Regions from separate parts of the Hymenobacter sp. UYP22 genome, predicted to be linked through region 1. Evidence: riboswitches for the same ligand, from Rfam matches in the RefSeq annotation. Region 1 holds a riboswitch; each other region holds the start of a gene.
What was found. Region 1 has a riboswitch for S-adenosylmethionine ahead of ABIB60_RS09550 (SusC/RagA family TonB-linked outer membrane protein). Riboswitches for the same ligand answer to the same signal wherever they lie in the genome.
Positions count from the first base shown of each region.

Region 2: linked by a shared signal. The riboswitch ahead of ABIB60_RS04210 (O-acetylhomoserine aminocarboxypropyltransferase/cysteine synthase family protein) and the one ahead of ABIB60_RS09550 (SusC/RagA family TonB-linked outer membrane protein) in region 1 are both predicted to bind S-adenosylmethionine.
Region 3: linked by a shared signal. The riboswitch ahead of metH (methionine synthase) and the one ahead of ABIB60_RS09550 (SusC/RagA family TonB-linked outer membrane protein) in region 1 are both predicted to bind S-adenosylmethionine.
Region 4: linked by a shared signal. The riboswitch ahead of ABIB60_RS02910 (amino acid permease) and the one ahead of ABIB60_RS09550 (SusC/RagA family TonB-linked outer membrane protein) in region 1 are both predicted to bind S-adenosylmethionine.

Region 1 is NZ_JBEPPK010000004.1:234,731-240,601, forward strand. Features, by position in the region: gene ABIB60_RS09540 (hypothetical protein) at 1-213, shown strand, start outside; gene ABIB60_RS09545 (DUF5694 domain-containing protein) at 227-1,081, opposite strand; SAM riboswitch class I at 1,649-1,740, shown strand; gene ABIB60_RS09550 (SusC/RagA family TonB-linked outer membrane protein) at 2,220-5,246, shown strand; gene ABIB60_RS09555 (RagB/SusD family nutrient uptake outer membrane protein) at 5,385-5,871, shown strand, end outside.
Region 2 is NZ_JBEPPK010000002.1:176,053-181,923, reverse strand. Features, by position in the region: gene ABIB60_RS04220 (homoserine dehydrogenase) at 1-870, opposite strand, end outside; gene metX (homoserine O-acetyltransferase MetX) at 860-1,897, opposite strand; gene ABIB60_RS04210 (O-acetylhomoserine aminocarboxypropyltransferase/cysteine synthase family protein) at 2,188-3,567, opposite strand; SAM riboswitch class I at 3,950-4,063, opposite strand; gene ABIB60_RS04205 (LysM peptidoglycan-binding domain-containing protein) at 4,420-4,716, opposite strand; gene ABIB60_RS04200 (lipocalin family protein) at 4,944-5,363, shown strand; gene ABIB60_RS04195 (erythromycin esterase family protein) at 5,493-5,871, shown strand, end outside.
Region 3 is NZ_JBEPPK010000002.1:517,441-523,311, reverse strand. Features, by position in the region: gene metH (methionine synthase) at 1-2,778, opposite strand, end outside; SAM riboswitch class I at 2,852-2,965, opposite strand; gene ABIB60_RS05665 (PA14 domain-containing protein) at 3,408-4,529, shown strand; gene ABIB60_RS05660 (SDR family oxidoreductase) at 4,635-5,639, shown strand; gene ABIB60_RS05655 (gluconate 2-dehydrogenase subunit 3 family protein) at 5,725-5,871, shown strand, end outside.
Region 4 is NZ_JBEPPK010000001.1:674,382-680,252, reverse strand. Features, by position in the region: gene ABIB60_RS02930 (Gfo/Idh/MocA family protein) at 1-601, shown strand, start outside; gene ABIB60_RS02925 (SMI1/KNR4 family protein) at 598-1,080, shown strand; gene ABIB60_RS02920 (EcsC family protein) at 1,077-1,814, shown strand; gene ABIB60_RS02915 (DUF4890 domain-containing protein) at 1,959-2,426, opposite strand; SAM riboswitch class I at 2,786-2,878, shown strand; gene ABIB60_RS02910 (amino acid permease) at 3,184-4,632, shown strand; gene ABIB60_RS02905 (CPBP family intramembrane glutamic endopeptidase) at 4,750-5,637, shown strand; gene ABIB60_RS02900 (TSUP family transporter) at 5,731-5,871, opposite strand, start outside.

The sequences.
Region 1 (5,871 bases):
CTGCAAGCCCTATTTACCCTAGACACGCACACTTGGCTACTTGATTACTATCAAGTGTATCTGTGGCTAACTGGGTTGCATTTCACTACAGACAGTGCGGAGGTATCCCGGCTGCAGATTTCAGTTCAGGAATTTGCCTCACGCCACCGCATGCCTTTCTTTCAACAGGTGGCAAAGAATATACTCACCTGCTCTGATGGCCGACGCCAATAGCACAACCATTGGCTTACTTCTTCAGGTACTTCCGCGACTCCATCACCCGAAACTCCGGGTCACTGGCGAAGATGCTTTGCAGGGAGCCGATGTGCGCGGCCCCGAACAGCGCCAGCACCCGCTGCGGGCGGCTCTGCAAGGCCTGCGTGACGATGTTGGAGTAGATTTTATAGTCCCGGTTTTTGAACACCGAAATCAACTCCGCCCCAATGTAGCGGGGGTTTACGAAGGCCGTATCCACGGCCGCATCGGGGTTGGTGAAGCGGCTGTTCATTACCCGGGCGGGCGTCACGTAGCGCAGCCGGTACACCAGGTTGTACAGCTCCGGCTGGTTGATGGCGGCCAGGTACCGGTACAGGGGCAAGCTCCCATCTTCCAGCGCGGCCCTTTTGGCGCCGGCTACTTTGCTCAGCTCCGCGCCAGCCTGCTGGTATACCTCAATATTCTGGCCGGTGCGCAAAATACCCTGCGATGTACCGCCCGGGGCATTGGCGCAGTAAATTTTGGGCAGTTGCAGCTGCTTGCCCAACCGGAACGCCACCTGGTAAATCTCACTGCGGCCGCCGGGCAGGGTGGCCAGGTCCAGCTTACCCTGGCGGTACAGGGCGTAGAGGCTGTCGAGGCGGGGCTGCTCCTCGGGCAGGGCTTCTACCACCAGCATATCGGGTTGGTAGTTGGCAATGGCGGCCGTGAAGCGGCTGATATTCTGCTGGCCTTGGGGCGTCAGCACATCGGTGGTGGGCTTATCGGCTTTGTAAATCTGGTTCAGATGGTCGCAGCCCACAACCATAACCTCGGTGGTGGGCTTCTGGGCCAAGCTGGCGTAAGAAAAAGCGGCAAACAGGATGGAAAGACAGGTTTTCTTCATGAATGGCAAGTAGATAATCGGCTAGGCTATGTGAACAGTCGCGCCGAAGGAACGTCATGCAGAGCGCAGCGAAGCATCTCGTGTGCGGAAGTCTGCTTACCCTCGCAACATCAGCACGCGAGATGCTTCGCTGCGCTCTGCATGACGTGCTATGTAAAACATTTCGTCGACTGTCCACACGCTCTAGAAGCGCGAGTTACAATCAATGGTCGGATAATCAGCTGCTGGCCCGCGGGCCGGTGCGTATGTCAGCAACTGGCTTGAGCCCGCCGGGTACAAGCCAGTTGCTGGCAGCTGCTGGCCCAGAGGACGCCTGCTGCTTGCCAAAACGTTGCCCGACGGCTCTTAAAGCAGAATAATTTCATTGAAAAACTGCGGCAATCAGACCCACAAAGCAGGTATTTATAACACCTAAATAGCGCTTAAAATAAGCAAAAAGGAATATTTTGAGCACGAACGCCCAGGTGGAACTGTTGCCCTAATAGCCGGCGCTGAAACAAAAATTTGGTTTTTCGAAAAGCGCGCCAGTACATTTGCAACATCAATTCTTTACCCCACAAAGGATTGTTTTTATACAGAGGCGCGGAGAGACAGGCTCGATGAACCGCCGACAACCCCCGGAACATCCGGAACGGTGCCAAGTCCTGACCATATAAAAACAACAACGCCGTGAAGTCCTTCACCAGCACCCCCAGCAGTACCCGTACCCGCGCATCCGTACAGCATGGATGTTGTGGCCTGATGCGTGGCGCCGTCTGTATGCGGATGGTGGGCATGGGCTGCTAAGGCATAGGGTTACCCTTTCTTGCTTTTTGCTTGCCGGTAGAGCGGAGCGGTAGCGCGCCACTGTTCTACGCCGTACCCGGGCCCACCATGCCCGCGGGGTTTTTCTGTGCGCCGACTGCTTCGGCCTCTGGAATAGCCTGATCCTCCCTACTTCCTTTCTCCGCAAACTGCTAGTTCCACCGGCCCCTTGCCGGCCTACTGGCCCCCGGCTGTGCACAAGCTGGGTGTAGGAGCGGAAGTTTTACCCCAGGGTTTTTGCCCTCTTTGGTATTCACCTCCCAACGCGCCCGCGCAGCCCCCGAGTAGGCTGCTGTTACGGCTGCGCATGCTCATCCCTTGCTTTTTCTGCAGTATGAAATCCTCTACCCTTCTGGCGGTGCCAGCAGTGGTGGCAGGCCTGGCCCCGGCGAGTTTCGCCCAGACGGCCGCCTCCTCCATAACCGGCACCATCGTAGATGCCACGGACCGCAGCCCCTTGCCGGGCGTTACGGTGGTGGTCCAAGGCACCACCGTAGGCGCCTCTACCGGCCCCGATGGCACTTTTTCGCTGACCCTACCGCCTGGTAGCAGCACCCTAACAGTTAGCGCCATTGGCTACGAAAGCCAGACCGTGGATGCTTCCGCCGGCCCGGTGCGTGTGGCCCTGAAAGCCGACGTGAAGCAACTATCGGAGGTGGTGGTGACGGGCTACAGCGAGCAAAACCGCAAGACCCTGACCAGCGCTATCAGCTCGGTGAAGGGTGATGCGCTGAAGGACATTCCGGCGGCCAGCCCCGACCAGCTGTTGCAGGGCAAAGCGCCCGGCGTGCAGGTATCGGCCAACTCGGGGGTGCCGGGCGGCGGGGTGTTCATCCGCATCCGGGGCAGCAACTCCGTGAATGCCAGCAACGACCCCCTGTACGTGGTGGACGGGGTGTTCATCAACAACACCAACCTGATTGCCACCGGCCTGGGCAACCAGGTATCCAGCAACCCGCTGGCCGACATCAACCCCCAGGATATCGAGAGCATCGAAATCCTGAAGGACGCCAACGCCACGGCCATCTATGGGTCGCGCGGGGCCAATGGGGTGGTGCTCATCCAGACCAAGCGCGGCAAGGCCGGCGACAAAACCCGCATCACCTTCAACACCTACCACGGCTGGTCGAAGGCGCCCAAACAGTACGAGCTGGTGAACGGCCCGGAGCTGGCTCAGCTGGAAAACGAGCGGTTTCTGAACGACGGCGGCAACCCCGCCCAGCTGCCCTACCGCCCAGTGGCCGCCGGGGGGCGCGGCCTACCCGAGGAGCAGCAAACCTACGACCGGCTTTCTGATGTGTTCCGCACGGCCCAGACCCAGAGCTACGAGCTGTCGGCGGCCGGGGGCTCGGCTAAAACGCAGTTCTACATCGGAGGCGGCTATTTCCGGCAGGAAAGCATTGCCAAGCCTACCAACTTCGACCGGTTTAGCCTGCGCGTGAACCTGGATAACTCCGTGACCGATAGGCTGCGCATTGGAACCAGTACGGCCCTCACGCGCACCCACCGCAACGTGAGCAGCAACGACAACAACCCGGTGGGCGTCATCAACTCGGCCCTATTTCCGCGCACCAACCTGCCAATTTACAACCCCGACGGCACTTACGCCAAGTACGGCTCCTTCGATAATCACCAGGCCCTGATTGACAATCTGAACAACGATGCGGTGGGCTCCCGCGTCATCTCAAATGTGTATGGGCAGTACCAATTCGGCAAGCACCTGACCCTGCGCAGCAGTTGGAGCATCGACTTCAACGACATGTACGAGAACAACTTCAACAACACGCTCATCCTGGCCGGGCAGCCCCGGGGCACGGCTACTTCCTTCCTATCCCGCGACATCACTCTGCTCAACGAGCAGACTTTGAACTACTCGGTGGATTTCGGCGAGGACCATTCGTTGCAGGCCCTGGTGGGCAATACCATCCAGAAAAACACCTTCCAGCGCACCAGCCTCTCGGGCCAGCAGTTCCCCAGCAATGATTTGACCAGCATTGCCTCGGCCGCTACCCAAACGGGTTCCTCGTCCCGCTCCCAGGCCGGGCTGTTATCCTTCTTCGGCAAAGCTACCTACAGCTTTAAGCAGCGCTATACCGCCGATGTGAGCTTGCGGGCCGACGCATCCTCCCGCTTCGGGGCCGACAACCGCTGGGGCTACTTCCCGGCCGTGGGCCTGGGCTGGCGCCTGAGCGAGGAAGAGTTTATCCGGAACCTGAACGTGTTTCAGGAGCTGAAGCTGCGCGGCAGCTTGGGCAAAACGGGCAACCAGGCCGGCATCAGCGACTTTGCCGCCCGCGGGCTGGTGCAGGGCGGGGCCAACTACCTCGATTTGCCCGGTACCGCCCCCCTTCAGCTGGCCAACCCCAATTTGAGCTGGGAAAGCACCCGGCAGTGGAACGTAGGCCTGGATGCAGCTGTGCTGCAAAACCGCCTGCTGCTGGAGCTGAATTACTACGACAAGTACACCTCGGGTCTGCTGCTGAACGTGCCGGTGCCGCGCAAAACGGGTTTTGCCTCAGTGGTGGAAAACTACGGGGCCGTGAGCAACAAGGGCTTCGAGGTGCAGCTAACGGCCAACTGGCTGCCCCGCACCTCGGCCGTGCAGTGGAGCACTACCGCCAACGTGGCCCGCAATGTGAACCGCATCGAGAAGCTGGCCGCGCCCATTACCTCCGGCTCCCGCGACATATTCCGGCTCGAAGAGGGAGCTCCGCTCTATTCCTTCTGGCTTTATCACCAAACCGGCGTGAACCCCGAAACCGGCGACGCCCAGTACAAGGACGTGAATGGCGACGGGCAGATTTCGGTGGCCGACCGCCAGCTGGTGGGCAACGCCTGGCCCAACTATTTCGGGGGCGTAACCAACTCGGTGAGCTACAAAGGCCTGGATTTTGGCTTCACCCTGAACTTCGAGCAAGGCGCGAAAATCATGAACATGAACCGCTTCTTCCTGGTGCACGGTGGCACGCAGAGCAACATCGGCTACCTGCGCGAACAGCTGGACCGTTGGCAGAAGCCCGGCGACATCACCAACATTCCGCGCCTGACTACCAACCCGGCCTCCAACAACTACGGCGGCGTGGTGCAGAACCTGAGCGACCGGTACCTGGAGGATGGCTCCTTTCTGCGCCTACGCACCATTTCGCTGGGCTACACGGTGCCCCAGCAGGTAGTAGGCCGGGCCCGCCTCAACTCCCTGCGCGTGTACGTGCAGGCCGCCAACCTCTTCACCATCACGCCCTACTCCGGCCTGGACCCCGAGGTGAACTCCCAGAGCGGGGTGAGCAACACCAAAAACTTCGACTGGGCCACCGTGCCCCAGCCCCGCACCTTCCAGGTGGGCCTCACGGTGGGCTTATAACCAAGATATAAGCCCGTCATGCTGAGCGCAGCCGAAGCATCTCTACCGCTTCGTCCACACGATTGAGTTAGCCAGCGGCAGAGATGCTTCGGCTGCGCTCAGCATGACAGTACACCCTGTTTTCAGAATCCGACTTCGATGAAATCTTCGCTATACCACTTGCTGTTTGCCGCCGTGCTGGGTGCTTTTACCCTGAGCATTTCGGCTTGCAACGACCTGCTGGACCCCACGCCGGTGCAGCAGCTCCCCGACGACCAGGCCATTACCGATGCCAGCAGTGCCCGCTCCGCCACCATCGGCGTGTATGACCGGGTGCAGGCCTACTATCAGCTCAACTGGCCGGTGCTGGGTTTTCTGCCCGGCGAGAATGTGCGCTTCAATGGTACGCTGAACCAGTTTCTGCAGATTGACCAGAACCAGCTCAGCGCCGACAACGTGCTCATTACCGAGGCCTGGACCCAGATGTACCAGGCCGTGAACGGGGCCAACAACGTGCTGGCAGCCCTACCCGGCATCAGTGACCCGCTGCTGACGGCAACCGAGAAAAACCAGCTACTGGGCGAGGCTTACTTCCTGCGGGCCCTGGTGTACTTTGATTTGGGCCGGGGCTGGGGTGGAGTACCGC
Region 2 (5,871 bases), on a different contig from region 1:
ATTGAACTCATGGTCAACACTATACAGCGGCGACTCAGGGCCTACTAGCTGCGGCGTTACCAGGGCGGTTATGCGGCCATCGGCCAGGCGCTGCAGGCCGGCTACTACTTTAATTTTCTGGCCCTGGCTGGCAGCAAAGGCAATATCCACCGCACTGATGCTCTCAATGCCCAAATTCAGCACTTCCTCCGGGTTCAGGAAGGAGCCATAGGCGTGAGCAGCTAGTAGCACGGCTTTGGAGCGCGGGTCGAAAGCGGCCATATCTAGGGTCGGGTCGGTTTCGGCGAAGCCTTTGTGCTGGGCTTCCCGCAACGCCGGCGTGTAGTCGGAGCCATCCTCACCCATGCGCGTGAGCACGTAGTTGGAGGAGCCGTTCAGAATACCCGTGAGGCGGCGCAGCGGCTCCTGCCCAAAATAGGCGTCCAGCGTCCGGATAATGGGGATACTGCCGCATACGGCCGCTTCATACAGCAACGTGCCCTGCCCGGTGCGCTGCAGCTGCACCAGCTCGGGCAAGTGGCGAGCCAGCATAGCCTTGTTGGCCGTCACTACGCGGCGGCCCCGGCGCAACGCCTCGCTCACCAGCCGAAATGCCGTGTCGGCATCATCAATGAGTTCCACCAGCACGTCCAGGGAATCATCGATAAGCAGCGCCTGGGCGTCAAACTCAAACCGCTCGGCGGGCAAGGGGCGGGCTTTGTGCGGGGTTTTTACGGCAATGCGGCTGATAACGAAGCTGCTTTCCGGGTGCTGCTGCAGAATATCGTACAAGCCCTGGCCTACGCAGCCAAATCCAATCAAACCAACCCGCCACGCTTGGGCAGGGGCAGAAACAACGGAAACGGGTAGGGAAGCAAGGTTAGTGGACATACGTCTGGACGTAGAATCGTTCGAGGAAATGAGTGATTTGAGCGGTTTCAATCAGAAAGCCATCGTGGCCGTACTGCGAGTCCATCTCGGCGTACATGGCCCCTTTGATGTAGCGCGCCAACTCCTGCTGCTCCTGGGGCGGAAACAGCACATCGGAGGTAACGCCCACCACCAGCGTGCGGGCCCGGATGCGGCCCAGCGCCGCCTGCACGCTGCCCCGGCCCCGCCCCACATTGTGCGAGTCCATGGCGTGGCTGAGCGTCACGTAGCTGTAGGCATCGAAGCGGGACACCAGCTTGTCGCCTTGGTAACGCTGGTAAGAACTGGCCAGAAAATCGGTGATTTTGGCCTCGTTCTGGTCGGTTTGGGTACTGCCGTAGGCGCCGTAGCTGCGGTAGCTGAGTAAGGCCACGGCCCGCGCTGCCCGCAAACCCGCCGCCCCGCCCGCCGGGGTAGCCTGCTGGTAGGTTGGGTCGGCGAAGATGGCCAGCCGTTGAGCTTCATTGAAGGCAACACCCCAGGCCGAGTGCCGGGCACTGGTAGCTAACAGTAGTAAGTTCTCAAATACGGCCGGGCGCTGAACGGCCCATTCCACGGCCTGCTGCCCACCCAAGGAGCCCCCAAGCAAGGTATGGATACGCGTCAGGGCCAGGTGTTCCCGCAACGCCTCGTGCACCGCCACCATGTCGCGGATGGTAATAAGCGGAAACTGCTGGTAGGCGGCTTCCCCACTGGTGGGGTCTGGGGTGAGCGGACCAGTAGTGCCGTAGCAGGAGCCCAGCACGTTGGCGCACACGATAAACCACTCACTCGGGTCAAAATGACAGCCAGGACCTACCAAACCGGGCCACCACTCCTGTACATCGGAGTTGGCCGTGAGGGCATGGCACACCCACAGCACATTGTCGCGGGTGGGGCTCAGCTGCCCGTAGGTGTGGTAGGTTACCTCCACGTGCGGCAGCACGGCCCCGTTTTCCAGCCGCAGCGGCCGAGGCAGACGAAACACGTGGGAATCTTCGGAAGGCATTGTGTAGGAGTACTAAAGGAATGCAGTAGGGTAGGATGGGGCTAAAAAGCCACCATGCTGAGCTTGAAGGAGTATGACGCTCTGATCTTACCTAGATGCTATGAATCAAAAACTAGCCCGCGGGCGGAGTCGAATTCTACCCGGCTCCGCCCCGGCTAGGTGCGGGCACCCCTGCTATTCCCGGAGTCTCTCTCGTAAGCCCGGGAATGGGGGCCCGCGCTGCGTGCTGGAAGTTGTGCCGCCGATGGCTCTCTCACCTGCCCTCGGCGGCTTCAACCCCTCTCATAGTTTTACACTTCCAGCGGTGCAGCGTGTTCAGTTTCGGGTTCGGGCAGTAGGGTGCTGTGGGTGTTGGGCGAGGCGGCGTTGCGCACCGCGTCAAATGCCTGCTGCAAATCGGCCCGGATATCCTCAAAATGCTCAATGCCCACCGATAGGCGCAACAACGTGGGCGACACGCCGGCCGCGCGTTGCTCCTGCTCCGAAAGCTGCTGGTGGGTAGTAGCCGAGGGCTGAATGATGAGCGTTTTGGCGTCGCCTACGTTGGCCAGGTGGCTGACCAGCTTCAGGTTATCAATGAACTGGGTGGCAGTTTCCTTGGAGCCTTTGATGGCAAAAGTGAGTACCCCACCGTAGCCGCGCTTCAGGTATTTCTGGGCCAGGATGTGGTAGGGGCTGCTTTTCAGACCAGGGTAGTTCACGGCTTCCACCTGCGGATGCTGCTCCAGCCAGTTGGCCACGCGCAGGGCGTTTTCCACGGTGCGCTCCACCCGCAGACTCAACGTTTCCAGGCCTTGGAGCAGCAGGAAGGAGTTGAACGGGCTCTGCGAGGGGCCAAAGTCGCGCAGCCCCTCTACCCGGGCCCGGATGATAAAGGCGATGTTGCCAAACGGGCCGTTTTTGCCGAATACGTCGTTGAAAATCAGCCCGTGGTACCCATCAGATGGCTCCGTGAACTGCGGGAACTTGCCGTTGCCGAAGTCGTAGGTGCCTCCATCCACAATTACGCCACCCACACTGGTGCCGTGGCCGCCAATCCACTTCGTGGCCGATTCCACCACAATGTTGGCCCCGTGTTCCAAAGGACGGAACAGGTAACCGCCGGCCCCAAACGTATTGTCCACAATAAGCGGCAAATCGTGCTTGCGGGCAATGGCGGCAATAGCCTCGAAATCAGGAATGCTGAAGCTGGGGTTACCGATGGTTTCCAGGTAAATAGCCTTGGTCTTCTCATCAATCAGGGCCTCAAACTTGGCGGGCTGGTCGCCATCGGCAAAACGGACTTCAACGCCTAAACGCTTGAAGGCCACTTTAAACTGGTTGTAAGTGCCGCCGTACAGGTGCGTGGTGCTCACAAAGTTGTCGCCGGCCTGCAAAATGTTGTTGAGGGCAATAAACTGCGCTGCCTGCCCCGAGGATACCGCCAGGGCTGCCACACCACCTTCCAACGCCGCCACCCGCTGCTCGAACACGTCGGTAGTCGGGTTCATCAGGCGAGTATAAATATTGCCAAACTCCTTCAGGGCAAACAGGTTAGCGCCGTGCTCAGCATTCCTGAACACGTAGCTGGTAGTCTGGTGAATGGGTACGGCGCGGGAACCGGTTACGGGGTCAGGCTGCTGGCCGGCGTGGAGTTGGAGGGTCTCGAAATGGAAGTTCTGCGTGGACATGGCAGGGCTGAGTTTGAAGACGTTGGGGGTAGGAAGAGAACCTGAAAGGCAGAGCCGCCGCGAGGGGAATAAGGCCGCGTTGTTCATGCCAAATTGTTGACGATGAAGTTGGTAACGCGTGGGTTGCCTGCCGGATGCCTAGTAGCAGGCACCTTCGGCTCGGGCCGAAGCTAGGCTGGGAGGGAAGAGGGCTGCGGGGCCGGGCTTGCGGCTAGCAACAGCAACAACACGCGCTGCTACAGCAGCGCATTCGCATTCGGCCGGTAGCGGCTGAGGCAGCCGGGGCAACGCAAAAAACCCACGACGAAACAGCAGGCGCAATGGCGGCTGAGGCGGTAGGGGCTGAAAAGGCGAAAGCGAGGGTGTTTTCCATGGTACTCCTGAGTTATATGCCCCGCCGCCGGATGGCTGGTCGGGCAGGAATTGGCACCTTTCGCGCGGTCGAAGGTTGCCAGTGGGTCAGGGAGCCTGTTCTCTCGCCACTTCTGTATAAATCCTATGAGAACTTCCCCGCCGCGAGCGGAGGAGTACCGAGTTGGTAGTGCAAAGGTATAAACGCAGATTTGATATCTGCAAGCATTATTGGGGAAAATGCTGAAATTATTTTTTCTGGCTAATGTCGTTTTATAAACGGATGAGATTATGCGTAAAACATTGTTAATAAGCGGGTAATATAGATAAAAGAGAAGGTAGATATGCCGGGCGAAGTTAATCAGTGACTAAGTTGATCTGTATAAGCCAATAGCTCCAGTGAACAGCCAGGCTGAGTTATTGCGAGTAGCAAGGGGGCTGGCGCACAAAAAAAGCCGCTCTTATAAGAGCGGCTTTCTTGCATATTTTAAAGAATTAACCTTAGCTGGAAGCTTTGGGCAGGGTAAGCACCTGGCCTACTTCAATCTTGTCAGGGTCGGAGCCAATGATGCCTTTATTGGCCTCATAAATCTGGTGCCACTTGGTGCCGTCGCCGTAGTGGTTGCGGGCAATTTTCGAAAGGGAATCACCGCTTACTACGGTATAGGTTTCGCCTTCGGTAGCGGCGGGCTGGTTGGCGTTGCCGAAAAAGTCGGTAGCACCACCGGCGGCAGGTTTGGCGGCTGGCTCAACAGGTTTCTTTTCGCCGTCGTTCGAGAGAAAATCAAACAGTCCCATAGGAGTAGAATCGTTAAGAGTGGGAGGGGAAGCACCGACGTTCGGCCGGGTTGGCAGTCAGTCAGATGCTTCTTACGCCGTGGCAGACATTAGGTTGTAGCTGCACTATGTTCCGCTGGAGCAGGCATCCGCCGGGCAAACATCTTGCGGCGGGGTTCCGTACTAGACGCATTATCGGCCGTTGCGCCGTTGAGTTTGCCACATCCTTCACCCTATTCACTCTCCCCATGAAAACCCTGACCTCTCCCTTCCGCCTCCTGGCCAGCCTGCTGGTGTTGTTGGTTCTCTTCACGGCTGCATCCTGCGGCAGCAAAGAGGGCAAAGTAGAAGGTGTAAATATGCTGTACGGTGCCCAAAGCAAAGTATGGAAAACCGACAAGGAGCTGAGCTCCACCGGCGACAAAGTAAAGCAGACTGATGCGCAGGAAGACGAGCGTATCACCTTCTTCGCCAACGGCCAGTACAACATGACCTCCGCCGCTGGTGCCGTAAACGGTAAGTACGATTTCGACCAAGCTGGTAAAAAAATCACCATGACTCCCGACGGCGCTGCCCAAAGCAACACGTTTGATGTAGTTACCCTCACCGATGACAAGCTGACGCTCAAAGCTCCTACCGGTGCTGAGCTGAAACTCGAAAAAGAATAACCCCGCTGCTAGGTTTGTATAGCAGTCCAAAAAACTCAAAAAAGCCCTTCTGCCCAGTGCAGAAGGGCTTTTTTGATGCATTTTACCGGAAGTATGTAGCTTGCTGATCAACTACATACTATTGTTCCTATGTTTTCTATCCGAATGCTGGCCCTGAGTGGCTTGCTAAGTATGCTTGCCGGGCCGCTACTGGCCCAAAATGCGCCCGGTACTACGGCGGCCGTTGCGCCAATCAAAACCTACCCGGTGCGCACCATCAACCCAACGGACGCTGACTTAAGTGACCTGGAGTTTTTACGGCAGGAAATTGGTCCGGCGCGGGTAGTCATGCTGGGCGAGCCCACCCATGGCGTGGGTACGGCTACCGAGGCCAAAGTCCGGTTGATCCGGTTTCTGGCGGAGCGCATGGGCTTTACCACCGTGGCGTTTGAAAGCAGCCTATATCCGTTAGATCAGGCCGAGCGGGCAATTCAGGCGGGCGCTCCGGTTCCGGCCGCCATTGCCGCTT
Region 3 (5,871 bases), on a different contig from region 1:
CGTGGTTTCCCAGTCGGCCTTGAAGCCATTTTCGCGGGCGGCTTCAATGGTGAGGTAGTTTTTCTCGCGCTGGCGGCCGGCGTAGTCTTCACGGAGCTGGCGGTACTCCTCACGCACGGTGCGGGCGTACTCGACATCGGCGGAACCCAGCAGCGCGGCGGCAACGCCCACCGAGCGGGAGGCATCATTCACGTGCACGATGGGGCCGCTGTAGTTGGGGGCAATCTTCACGGCGGCGTGCAGGCGCGAGGTAGTGGCACCGCCAATGAGCAGTGGGGTTTTGAGGCCGCGCTTCTCCATTTCCTGCGCTACGTACACCATTTCATCCAAGCTCGGCGTAATCAGGCCACTTAGCCCGATGACATCTACCTGCTGCTTCTGGGCTTCGTCGAGGATGGTTTCCAGCGGCACCATCACGCCCAGGTCCACAATGTCGAAGTTGTTGCAGGCCAGCACCACGCCCACGATGTTCTTGCCGATGTCGTGCACGTCGCCTTTCACGGTGGCCAGCAGGATTTTGCCGGCGGTTTGCCGGTCGCCGCTTTGCTTGTCGGCCAGCAGGTAGGGCTCCAGATAGGCTACGGCTTTCTTCATCACGCGGGCCGATTTCACCACTTGGGGCAGGAACATCTTGCCGGCGCCAAATAGGTCACCCACCACGTTCATACCGGCCATCAATGGGCCTTCAATCACCTCCAGCGGGCGGCCTACCAGCTGCCGCACCTCCTCGGTATCCTGGTCGATAAACTCAGTAAGACCTTTTATCAGAGCGTGTTGCAGGCGTTCCTTCACCGGCAAACTGCGCCAGGCGTCGGCCACCACTTCCACTTTGTCTTTCTGCTTCACCGTGTCGGCGAAGTCCACGAGGCGCTCGGTGGCATCGGGGCGGCGGTTAAGCAGCACGTCTTCCACCAGTTCCAGTAGGTCCTTGGGCACCTCGTCGTACACGGCCAGCTGGCTGGGGTTCACTATGCCCATATCCAGGCCGGCCCGAATGGCGTGGTACAGGAACGACGAGTGCATGGCCTCACGCACCACATCGTTGCCGCGGTACGAGAAGCTGATGTTGCTGACGCCGCCGCTGGTGAGGGCGCCGGGCAGATTCTGCTTGATCCAACGGACGGCTTCGATGAAGTCCAGCGCGTAGTTGCGGTGTTCCTCCATACCGGTGCCCACGGTCAGGATGTTGGGGTCGAAGATGATATCCTCGGCCGGAAACCCGACTTCGTTCACCAGAATGTCGTAGCTGCGCTGGCAGATTTCGATGCGCTTCTCGTAGGAGTCAGCCTGGCCGTTTTCGTCGAAGGCCATAACCACCACGGCCGCGCCGTATTGGCGCACGGTGCGGGCGCGCTGCTTGAACACTTCCTCGCCTTCCTTCAGCGAAATGGAGTTGACGATGCTCTTGCCCTGCACGCATTTCAGGCCGGCTTCTAGCACGCTCCACTTCGAGGAGTCAATCATAATCGGCACCCGCGAAATGTCGGGCTCCGAGGCAATGAGGTTCAGGAACGTGGTCATGGCCTGCTCGGAATCCAGCATGCCTTCGTCCATGTTCACGTCAATCACCTGAGCACCGCCTTCCACCTGGTCGCGGGCTACTTGCAGGGCTTGCTCGTAGGCACCGGTACGGATGAGGCGGGCGAAAGCGCGGCTACCGGTCACGTTGCACCGCTCACCCACGTTCACAAATAGGCTTTCCCCGGTGATGCCGAACGGCTCCAACCCGCTCAGGCGGGTGGCCTGGGGCACTTCCGGCAAGGGGCGCGGCTCGTACTTTTCGGCCAGCTTGGCTAGCTCGGCAATGTGCTGGGGCGTGGTCCCGCAACAGCCGCCCACCACCGTCACGAGCCGGTCGGAGAGGTAGCCTTCTACCACGCCCGCAAACTCCTGCGCCGACTCGTCGTAGCCGCCAAAAGCGTTGGGCAAACCGGCGTTGGGGTAAGCGGAAATGTGTACGTCGGCAATACGGCTCAACTCCTTGATGTACACCTTGAGCTGGTCGGCCCCGAGGGCGCAGTTCAACCCCACACTCAGCAGCGGCAGGTGGCGAATGGAATTCCAGAAAGCTTCTACCGTCTGCCCGCTCAGCGTGCGGCCCGAGGCATCCGTAATGGTACCGGAAATCATGACGGGCACCACCCGGCCACCTTCGTCGAAGAACTTCTGCACCGCGTACAGCGCGGCTTTGGCGTTGAGCGTGTCGAAGATGGTTTCGATGAGCAGCGCGTCGGAGCCGCCGTCAATCAGGCCGCGCACCTGCTCGTGGTAAGCGGTGGCCAGCTCGTCAAAGGTCACGGCGCGGAAGCCAGGGCGGTTGACGTCGGGCGAGAGGGAGGCCGTGCGGTTGGTGGGGCCAATGGCCCCGGCTACAAAGCGTGGCTTGGCCGGATTCTGAGCGGTAAACTCGTCGGCGGCTTCCTTGGCCAGCCGAGCTGACTCGTAGTTCAACTCATATACCACGTGTTCCAGCGCGTAGTCGGCTTGGGCAATGGTGGTGCCGCTGAACGTGTTGGTTTCCACCATGTCGGCCCCGGCGGCAAAGTACTCGGCGTGGATGCCCTTGATGATGTCGGGGCGGGTGAGGCTAAGCAGGTCGTTATTGCCGCGCAAGGGGTGCGAGTGGTCGGCGAAACGGGTGCCCCGGAAGTCCTCCTCGGTCAGCGGGTGGCGCTGAATCATGGTGCCCATGGCGCCGTCCAGCACCAGGACGCGCTGGCGCAGAATGTCGTAGAGGGGCGAGTCGGGGCGGGCGGAGGCGGTGAGAACGGTCGGCATATCGGCTCTTCTAAGGAAAATCAGCGGCGAAAAGTGCCTATCCAGAAAGAGCCGGGCGCGGAGGCCGGTTCCGTACTTATCTTCTTTCAAGGCCCGCAAAGGCCTTGAAAAGGGAGTTAGCACCTTGTTTTATTTCAGGTTGCTAAGACGTCATTGGGCCCAATCCCTCGGTCTTTCTGGATAAGTAACACAGCGAAGATACAGCGCAAGCCGCTAAAAACAACAAGCCCGGCCGTTGGCACGGCCGGGCTCTAAGCAAGGAGTAGTGAGGTAGCTAGTCCTTTTTGATGCAGTTGGGCACGGTTTTACCGTCTTTCTTCTTGGTACCGGCTTGCTCGTAGCCTTTCCAGCAGGGGTCTTTTTTGGCGGAGGTTTCTTTCTTGTCAGCCATGGGATGGGGTGGTTTGTTAGTTACGGGAGAGGTACCGGGGTGTACGCAGGAGTGGGCCGCCGAGTTGAACTGGGCAGGCGAGGGGGGGCGGCGTCTGCTGTCTTGGCCGGGCCCGGCCTATGCCCGGGCCGGCAGAGCAGGGCGTTTGGTGGAATGGGACAATGATGCGCTGAGTGCTTCGTTGAAATGAAAGGCAGTTTGCCTAGCTTGGGTCTTCCTTATCACTTCCGCTTTTATCATGCTACCACTATCCTATGCCGCCGGGGTTGCCGCCCTGCTCCTGGCACCGCTCCTCAGCCCCGCCCAGACCCTGACGCCGCGCGGCCTGACGGGCACGTATTACCGGGGACAGAATTTCGAGCGGGCCGTACTGACGCGCATTGACAACCAGCTGGATTTTGAGTGGCGCAAGCTGCCGCCCGCCCCGGGCGTGCCGGCCGAGCATTTCTCGGTGCGCTGGACGGGGTTTCTGGAAGCCCCCGTGACGGGCCAGTACGTGCTGCACCTGACCGTGGACGACGGCGTGCGGGTGTGGCTGGACAACCAGCTGCTGTTCGACTCCTGGCGCGACCAGTACTTTACCAAGGGACAGGCCCGCGTGCGGATGGAGGCCGGGAAGCGCTATGCGCTGCGGGTGGAGTATTATCAGAACGCGCTGGACTCCCGGCTGCTGCTGGCCTGGCAGCGGCCCGACGCGTCGATGGTGGATTTCTTCGGTAGCCAATCCAACGTTCAGCCCATTCCAACGCGCTACCTCTGGTCGGCGCGGCCAGTGCGGGTTAAACTCACCAACGCTGCTGATTCGGCGGCCTATCTGGTCGCCCGGCGGGGCCGTATCAAGTCTACGCCTGTAAAGGCGGCCCTGGTCATCGGGTACCGCCCGCGCCCCACGCCCGCACCGTTGCCAAAACCCACGCCCGTTCTGACTACCAAACCAACTCCCCGGCCCGTCGTGGCCAGCCGGCCGCGCCCGCCTAAGAATGACCGGCCGGCGCTGGCGGAGCTGGGCAACCTGGCCAAAGGCGCGGCCGTGGAACTACCCAACCTGTACTTCACCCAGAGCACCGCCGAGCTGCTGCCTTCGAGCCAGCCCATGCTCAACGAACTGGCCCAGACCCTGCGCCGTCAGCCCGCTCTGCGCCTGGAAGTGGCCGGCCATACCGATAACGTGGGCGAGGCCCACCTGAACCTGCGCCTCTCCCAGCAGCGGGCCCAAGTGGTACGTCGCTACTTGGTCCGGCAGGGTATCGATTCGGTGCGGCTGACGGCCGTGGGCTACGGGGGAACCCGGCCGGTGGCCGATAACCGCCAGCCAGAGCAGAGGCCTCGAAACCGTCGGGTGGAAGTAATAGTGCAGTAATAGCCTGAGCTGCCGCGTGTACGTACATCAATTTGGCCAAGGCTCAACAACCTCAGCAGTTTCGCGTAAGGCATAAGCTCAGCACTATTCCTTACCACTTCCGCTATGGCTGCAAAGAAAGCTGCGACTCCTAAACAAGACGCCACTCCCGCAAATCCTATTCCCGCCAAAGCCGCCAAAACGGCCGCTACGCCCGCCGCCAAACAGGCGTCCAAAGTTGCCGCCGAAGTGCCTGAGCCCGTGAAACGCCCCACGGCCAAGGACATGAAGCAGCACGCCCAAACGCTGCCCTACCCCGCCAAACAGGCCGACATGAAGCTGCAGCCCGGCATGAGCTTCAGTACCTACCGGGCGGCTGGCAAGCTGCAGGATAAAATTGCCCTCATAACCGGTGCCGACTCGGGCATTGGGCGGGCGGTAGCAGTGGCGTTTGCCATGGAAGGAGCTCACGTGGCTGTTCTCTTCAACGAAAACGTGGAAGATGCCGAGGAAACCAAACGGCTAATAGAAGCTCAGCAGCGCCGGTGCATTCTGCTGCAGCTGGATGTGCGTGACCCGGAACAGTGCAAGCAAGCCGTGCGCCGCACCCGCGCCGAGTTAGGTGGCCTCAACATTCTGGTCAATAACGCGGCCTTCCAGATGGCCCAGGAGAAGTTCGAGGATATTTCGGAGGAGCAAATCCGCCGCACGTTCGATACTAACATTCTCGGCTACATCTGGATGGCGCAAGCCGCCATTCCTCACTTCAAGCAGGACGACTGCATCATCAACACCGGCAGCATTGTAGGCCTCACTGGCATTCCTATTCTGGTGGATTACGCCTGCACGAAGTCGGCCATTCATGCCCTTACCAAAAGCCTAGCTACTTATCTGGGAGAAAAGGGTATCCGGGTGAATTGCGTGGTGCCCGGCCCCGTCTGGACGCCCAACATTCCCGGCACCATGCCCCGGGAGGAGGTGGAAAAATTTGGCTACGAGGTGGCCCTGGCCCGCCCTGGTCAGCCTGAGGAGCTGGCTCCTGCCTACGTGCTGCTGGCCTCCCAGGACGGCTCCTTTATGACTGGCTCCCTGGTGCACGTTACCGGCGGCAAAATGAGCAGCGACCAATAAGTAAACGGGTGAAGCGGTGAAGTTGCGAAGCGCCGTTGGCCAGCAGCTGCCTTTCACAAGTTCGCAAACTCTCCACCTCACCCCTATGAAATATCCCCAAGGCACCGTCCGGGCGCTGCTTGATTCCGAGCATGTGACGCCCGCCACCAAAGCGGCGCTGGAAGCCCGGCTCACTATTTCGACAAACTATGTGCCGCAGTTTTTCGACGCCGATACCTACCAGTTGTTACGG
Region 4 (5,871 bases), on a different contig from region 1:
GGTGAGCGAAGGCCGCCTCGGGCAAGTACATCTGGTGCAGCTCAACTGCTTCTGGAACCGCGACGAGCGGTATTACACCCCTGGCAGCTGGCACGGCACCCGGGCCCTGGATGGCGGCACCCTGTTCACGCAGTTCAGTCATTTCGTGGATTTGCTGTACTGGGTGTTCGGTGACATCACCAACGTCTCGGCCCGCTTCCGCAACTTCAACCATCAGCACCTGACCGAATTTGAGGACAGTGGCCTACTTCTGTTTGACTTGGTAGGCGGGGGCAGCGGCACCCTGCAGTACAGTACCGCCGTGTGGGACCGAAACCTGGAAAGCTCCCTCACGGTGGTAGCCGAGCACGGCAGCCTGCGCCTCGGCGGGCAGTACATGGATAAAGTGGAGTATTGTCATCTGCGGGACTACCAGCTGCCCGAGTTGCCGCCTACCAATCCGGCCAACCAGTACGGCAACTACCAGGGCTCCGCCGCCAACCACGTCCACGTCATCGACAACGTGGTGGACACCCTCCGTCAGCGCGGTCAGGCCACCACCAATGCGCTGGAAGGCCTGAAAGTGGTGGAAATGATAGAGCGCATGTACGCGCTGAAATGATGCGGTGGCTAGATGAATTGTTAGGGCACTGGGAAAAGCAGAAGCTGCACGCTCAACCGGGCTGCTCAGTTGCAGGGTTAGACCGATTTGAGGAAAAGCTGGGAATTACGCTGCCACATGAGTTTCGGCTATATCTTGAGCGGACGAATGGAATGGACCCGTATACTTCAATTGGTGCAGATGAGAATGGATTTTACTTCTATTCGCTAAATGAATTAGAGCTTTATTCTCAATCAACCGACTTTATGCCGGAGCCTTCAATACCGGCTCTGGAAGGCAGAAAATGCTTACTGTTCGCCGACTATATGCATAAGTGCTGGTGGTACGGGCTTTTATTTGAGGAGCAAGAAGCCAGTTGTACTGTCGTTGAAATTGCCGCTGCGAACTGGTACAGGGTTGTGGCAGGTTCATTTAGTGAGTTTGTTGATCTATACGTAGCTGATGCCGACGAATTATATAATGCCATTCCTGAGTTATGAATCCCGCTGACCAAAAAGCCCTAGCCGAACTGCGCGCCTGGCAGCGCCGCATGCAGCAAAAGCCCACGCTCCTGAACCGCGTAACGCGGCGGGTGCAGGCGCGGCTGAATGCGCTGCTGCCGGAAAAAGTGCATGTGGCCATTACCGTGGCTATCCAGAAAATGGTGCAGGGCGTACTGTTTGGCTCCACGTATACCACCCAGCGGCCGGTGCCGGAGGGTACACTGGAGGAGCGGGAAGAGCGGGTACGGGCGCGCATCCGGGCATACCGAAACACGGCGGCCCTGGAAGGCGGCGTAACCGGGGCCGGCGGCTTTCTGTTGGGCCTCGCCGATTTTCCGCTGCTACTAGGCATCAAACTCAAACTGCTGTTTGACATTGCCGCCCTGTACGGCCACGATGTACGCAGCTTCCCCGAGCGGCTGTATCTGCTGCACATCTTCCAACTAGCCTTCAGCAGCCAGTACACCCGCCGCGAAACCTACCGGCAACTCGCCGATTGGCCCACCACGGAAGCCACCATGACGGCCGAATCATTTGACTGGCGCATCTTCCAGCAGGAGTACCGCGACTATATTGACCTGGCGAAACTGGCCCAACTGGTGCCGGTGATAGGGGCTGCCGTGGGCGCGGTGGCCAACTACCGCCTACTCGTGCAGCTCGGCGAAACGGCCATTATGTGTTACCGCCTGCGCTGGTTTGCCGAGCAGGGCCGTTTGCCGGATCAGGCGTAGAAACGTGGTCCTTCGTGGTTGCCGCTGGAACAACGGACCCAGGCAGCCTCCCTATGCTCCAACGCAGCATGGCTACGCCTCCTCACCAACAAACAGCCCCGACGGAAACCATCGGGGCTGCTGGGAGAGAGAAAGTAGGGGAGGCTAGCTTTTGCCTTGTTTCAGGCCCGGCTTCATGCCCTGGCGGTGCGCTTTGTGCTTCGCCATTTTATCGGCTTGGAGTTGGGTGTATTTGGCGTACTGGTCGGCACTCAGGATTTGCTTGAGCTGGGCTTCATACTGGGCTTTCTCCGCCTTCATGGCCTCGTGATGCTGCTTTCTGTCGGCGGGGGCGGCTGTGCCGGCCTGGGCTTTGTGCGCCTGCATCTGCTGGGCCCGGGAGAGGTGCAGCTGGCGCACCTGCTGGGTTTGGGTGGCCGAAAGTCCGAGCTTTTTGGTTAGGCTTTGGGCGGCGTGGTCGGCGCGCTGCTCAGGGGTTTTGGCAGTTTTGGTGCCCTGCATTTTTCCACCTTTCATGTGCTGGCCGTGGGCGGCTTTCACCGGAGTGGTTTGGGCCGAGGCCACAGCGGCCGACAAGGAGAAGGCGGTCAGAAGAACGAGGAGCTTTTTCATGAGGCTATGGTGAAGGAGTTGTAGTTGAGTGGAGAGGCCCGCCACCGTCCGGACTGGCAAGCGGGCTGCTGATGGAGCATTTGCAAGTCCGGTGCCAGTTTTGGTGCCAATAGGGTAAAACAGCCTCCCGTAAAAATTTAAATTTTTCGATTAAACCTCAGTCTGCGTCCTGCGTCGCGGGTTTTTAGACGGCTTTGGGTGTCATAAGATGACAGTCAGTAGGTAGGGTTTCCAGCCCATGCCTGACATAGCAGCTACTAGAGAAGTGGCTGCGCATGGAGGCCGTTTTTTGCTCTGTTTGCGGGGGCAGCAATCCGGCTTTACCTTTGCGGCATCAATTCTTTTTAGCCGAAGGATTGTTTTTATACAGAGGCGCTGAGAGACAGGCTCGATGACGCGTCGGCAACCACCCGCAAGCTGCGGAACGGTGCCAATTCCTGACCATATAAAAACAAGTTGCCGTGCGCTTTTTGCCCTGCTTACCAGCCCGTGTTGCCGTTTCTGCCGCCATTTTGTGCCCCTTGGGTACGGCCGCAGCCTGTTGTAGCCCGCGTTGTTGTAGCTAGCCCGTAGCCCAGAGCGTGTGCGCCGCCAGGTGCCCGCCCGCTATTCTCTGCTAGTACTGTGCCGGAGCCGGGCCTGGGGCTGGTTGCCTGACGCCCGTGGCCGCGCCGGTTTCAGCGTAGTGCGGCCCGCTTCATCTGCTTACTTCCCTCTTTTTTACGACCTGCCGGGCCGTAGTCCGGCGTACCTTTTTATGCTTAGAAAATCACTGGAACTGCTGCGGCAGGAGGCGGCCGAAACCGGCGCCGGAACGCTCAAACGAAGTCTGAACGGCTTCAACCTCATTGCCATTGGCATTGGGGTAATTATTGGAGCGGGCTTATTCTCACTTACTGGCATTGCGGCGGCCAACAACGCCGGCCCGGCCGTTACGCTTTCGTTCGTGGTGGCGGCGGTGGGCTGCGCCTTCTCGGCGCTGTGCTACGCCGAGTTTGCCTCCATGGTACCAGTAGCCGGTTCCGCCTACACCTACGCCTACGCTACCATGGGTGAGCTGTTTGCCTGGATTATTGGCTGGGATTTGGTGCTGGAGTACTCAGTAGGCGCGGCCACGGTGGCCATCAGCTGGTCGCAGTACCTGCTTAAGTTTCTCAGTAAGTACGGCATTAACCTGCCCCCGCAGCTGGTCATGTCGCCCTTTGAAACGGCCACGCTGGCCAATGGCAGTGAGGTGCACGGCTTCGTGAACGTGCCGGCCATGCTCATCGTGCTGGCCATCACCATGATTATCATTCGGGGTACCTCGGGCTCAGCCTGGTTTAATGCGCTGGTCGTTACGCTGAAGGTGGCCGTGGTGCTGGTGTTTATCGGCTTGGGCTGGCAGTACATCGACCCCACCAACTATCAGCCCTACATTCCGCAGAACACCGGCACCTTCGGGGAGTTTGGCTGGAGCGGGATTTTGCGCGGGGCCGGGGTGGTGTTTTTCGTGTTTATTGGCTTCGATATTGTGGCCACCATGGCGCAGGAAACCAAGAATCCGCAGCGCAACATGCCCATCGGTATCATTGGCTCCCTGCTAATTTGCACCGTGCTGTTCGTACTGTTCGGGCACGTAATGACTGGTTTGGCCAACTACACCGAGTTTAAAAACAGCGCCGCACCCGTGGCCATTGCCATCGAGAAAACGCCGTACGCCTGGTTGTCCTCGGCTGTCATTCTGGCTATCATCATCGGCTATACCTCCGTAATTCTGGTGGATTTGCTGGGTCAGAGCCGGGTGTTTTTCAGCATGGCCAAAGATGGGCTGCTGCCCCCGGTGTTCTCCCGCATTCATGAGCGTTTCCGCACGCCCCTGCAGTCGAACTTGCTGCTGGGCCTGTTTATTGCCCTGTTTGCGGGCTTCGTGCCTATTTCCGTGGTGGGTGAGATGACGAGCATTGGTACACTGCTGGCCTTCGTGATGGTGTGCGTGGGTATTCTGATTATGCGCAAGCGGGAGCCAGATGCTCCGCGCGGCTTCCGCACGCCCTGGGTGCCAGTGGTGCCCATTCTGGGTATTCTCACCTGCGTGGTAATGATGGTATCCTTGCCCTGGGAAACCTGGCTGCGGCTGGCGGTGTGGCTGGCCATCGGTCTGGCCATTTACTTCGGCTACGGTCGCAAGCACAGCAAGCTAGGTAATCCGGCAAAAGCTGAATAGGAAGAAAAGAAGCTAGCAGGTAAGCCTGTTGCCGCAGCCGGGACCGTAAGGTTTCGGCTGTTTGCGTTGCTGAGCTCCTTGCGCGTAGCTTTGGCTCTCATTCTATTCAGTTTTTCTGTGGAATCTATTGTTATCGAAGCGCCCGTGGCGGCGCCCAGCCCGCCGGCTACAGTGTATCCAACTATCAAGGAAAGCTGGGCATTTTTGGGGTGGTATCTGCTACTGTCGTTGCTGGTTGGGGTGCCCATTTTACTGGTCGGAGAGAAGCTGCTGGGTATGACCCGGCCCGTTACGCTGCTGCTCATGGGCGTTGGTACCAACGCTGGCTTGCTGGGGATTCTCTGGTGGAAACAGAAGGTGCGCTGGCCCGGTATCAACCTGCACGGCCACGTGCCCGGCTGGCTGCTGCTCGCCTTGCCGGTGCTGGTGGTATCAGCCGACATGGTGCTGACGCTGGTTCATTTTCTGCACCTGCCCAAGTTCTCCTCCGGCGAAGCTTACCGGGAACTGATGAAAGTGCCGGTCGTTGGGTTTCTTATGCTGTGCGTGGTGGCACCAGTATTGGAAGAACTGCTGCTGCGCGGAGTGGTATTGCAGGGGCTATTGCGCAACTTCCCCACCCGTCCTTGGATTGCCATCGGCCAGTCGGCCCTTGTTTTCGGGGTTATGCATATGAATCCGCCGCAAAGCCTAGCTACATTCTTTCTGGGGTTGCTGATGGGCTGGCTGTATTACCGCACCCGCTCCCTGTGGCTGTGCATGGGTGTGCACTTCCTTAACAATTTCTTCGCGTTTAATGCGCTGTTGTATCAGAAAGCAGGTAAATCCACCGACGAGGTAGCCGCCTTTGGTCACCCCTGGGCCTACACCGTGGTAGTGGTGCTGAGCGCACTGGTGTTGTGGAGCTTGCTATGGATGGTGCAGCGTGCCACCTCCCCGCCACCGGTCCATTCGCCGGTCGACGAGCTTCCGCAACCGGCCGAATTGCAACCGAACAGCATATAAATAGCCGGTGAAACTCTGCGCTAAGATGAGAACCGCCCCATCGGAACATTCCGGTGGGGCGGTTTGGCATTGAAGCACAAACGAATACAGGGGCTACATGAACACCTTGCGCAGGGCCCATAGGCTCCACACAATTACCATCAGGCCCACGCCCACAAACATCCAGCGCACGGGCAGGCGGCCGGCTAGGCGGGCGGCCAGGGGCGCGGCGGCCACGCCCCCGATAATCAGGCC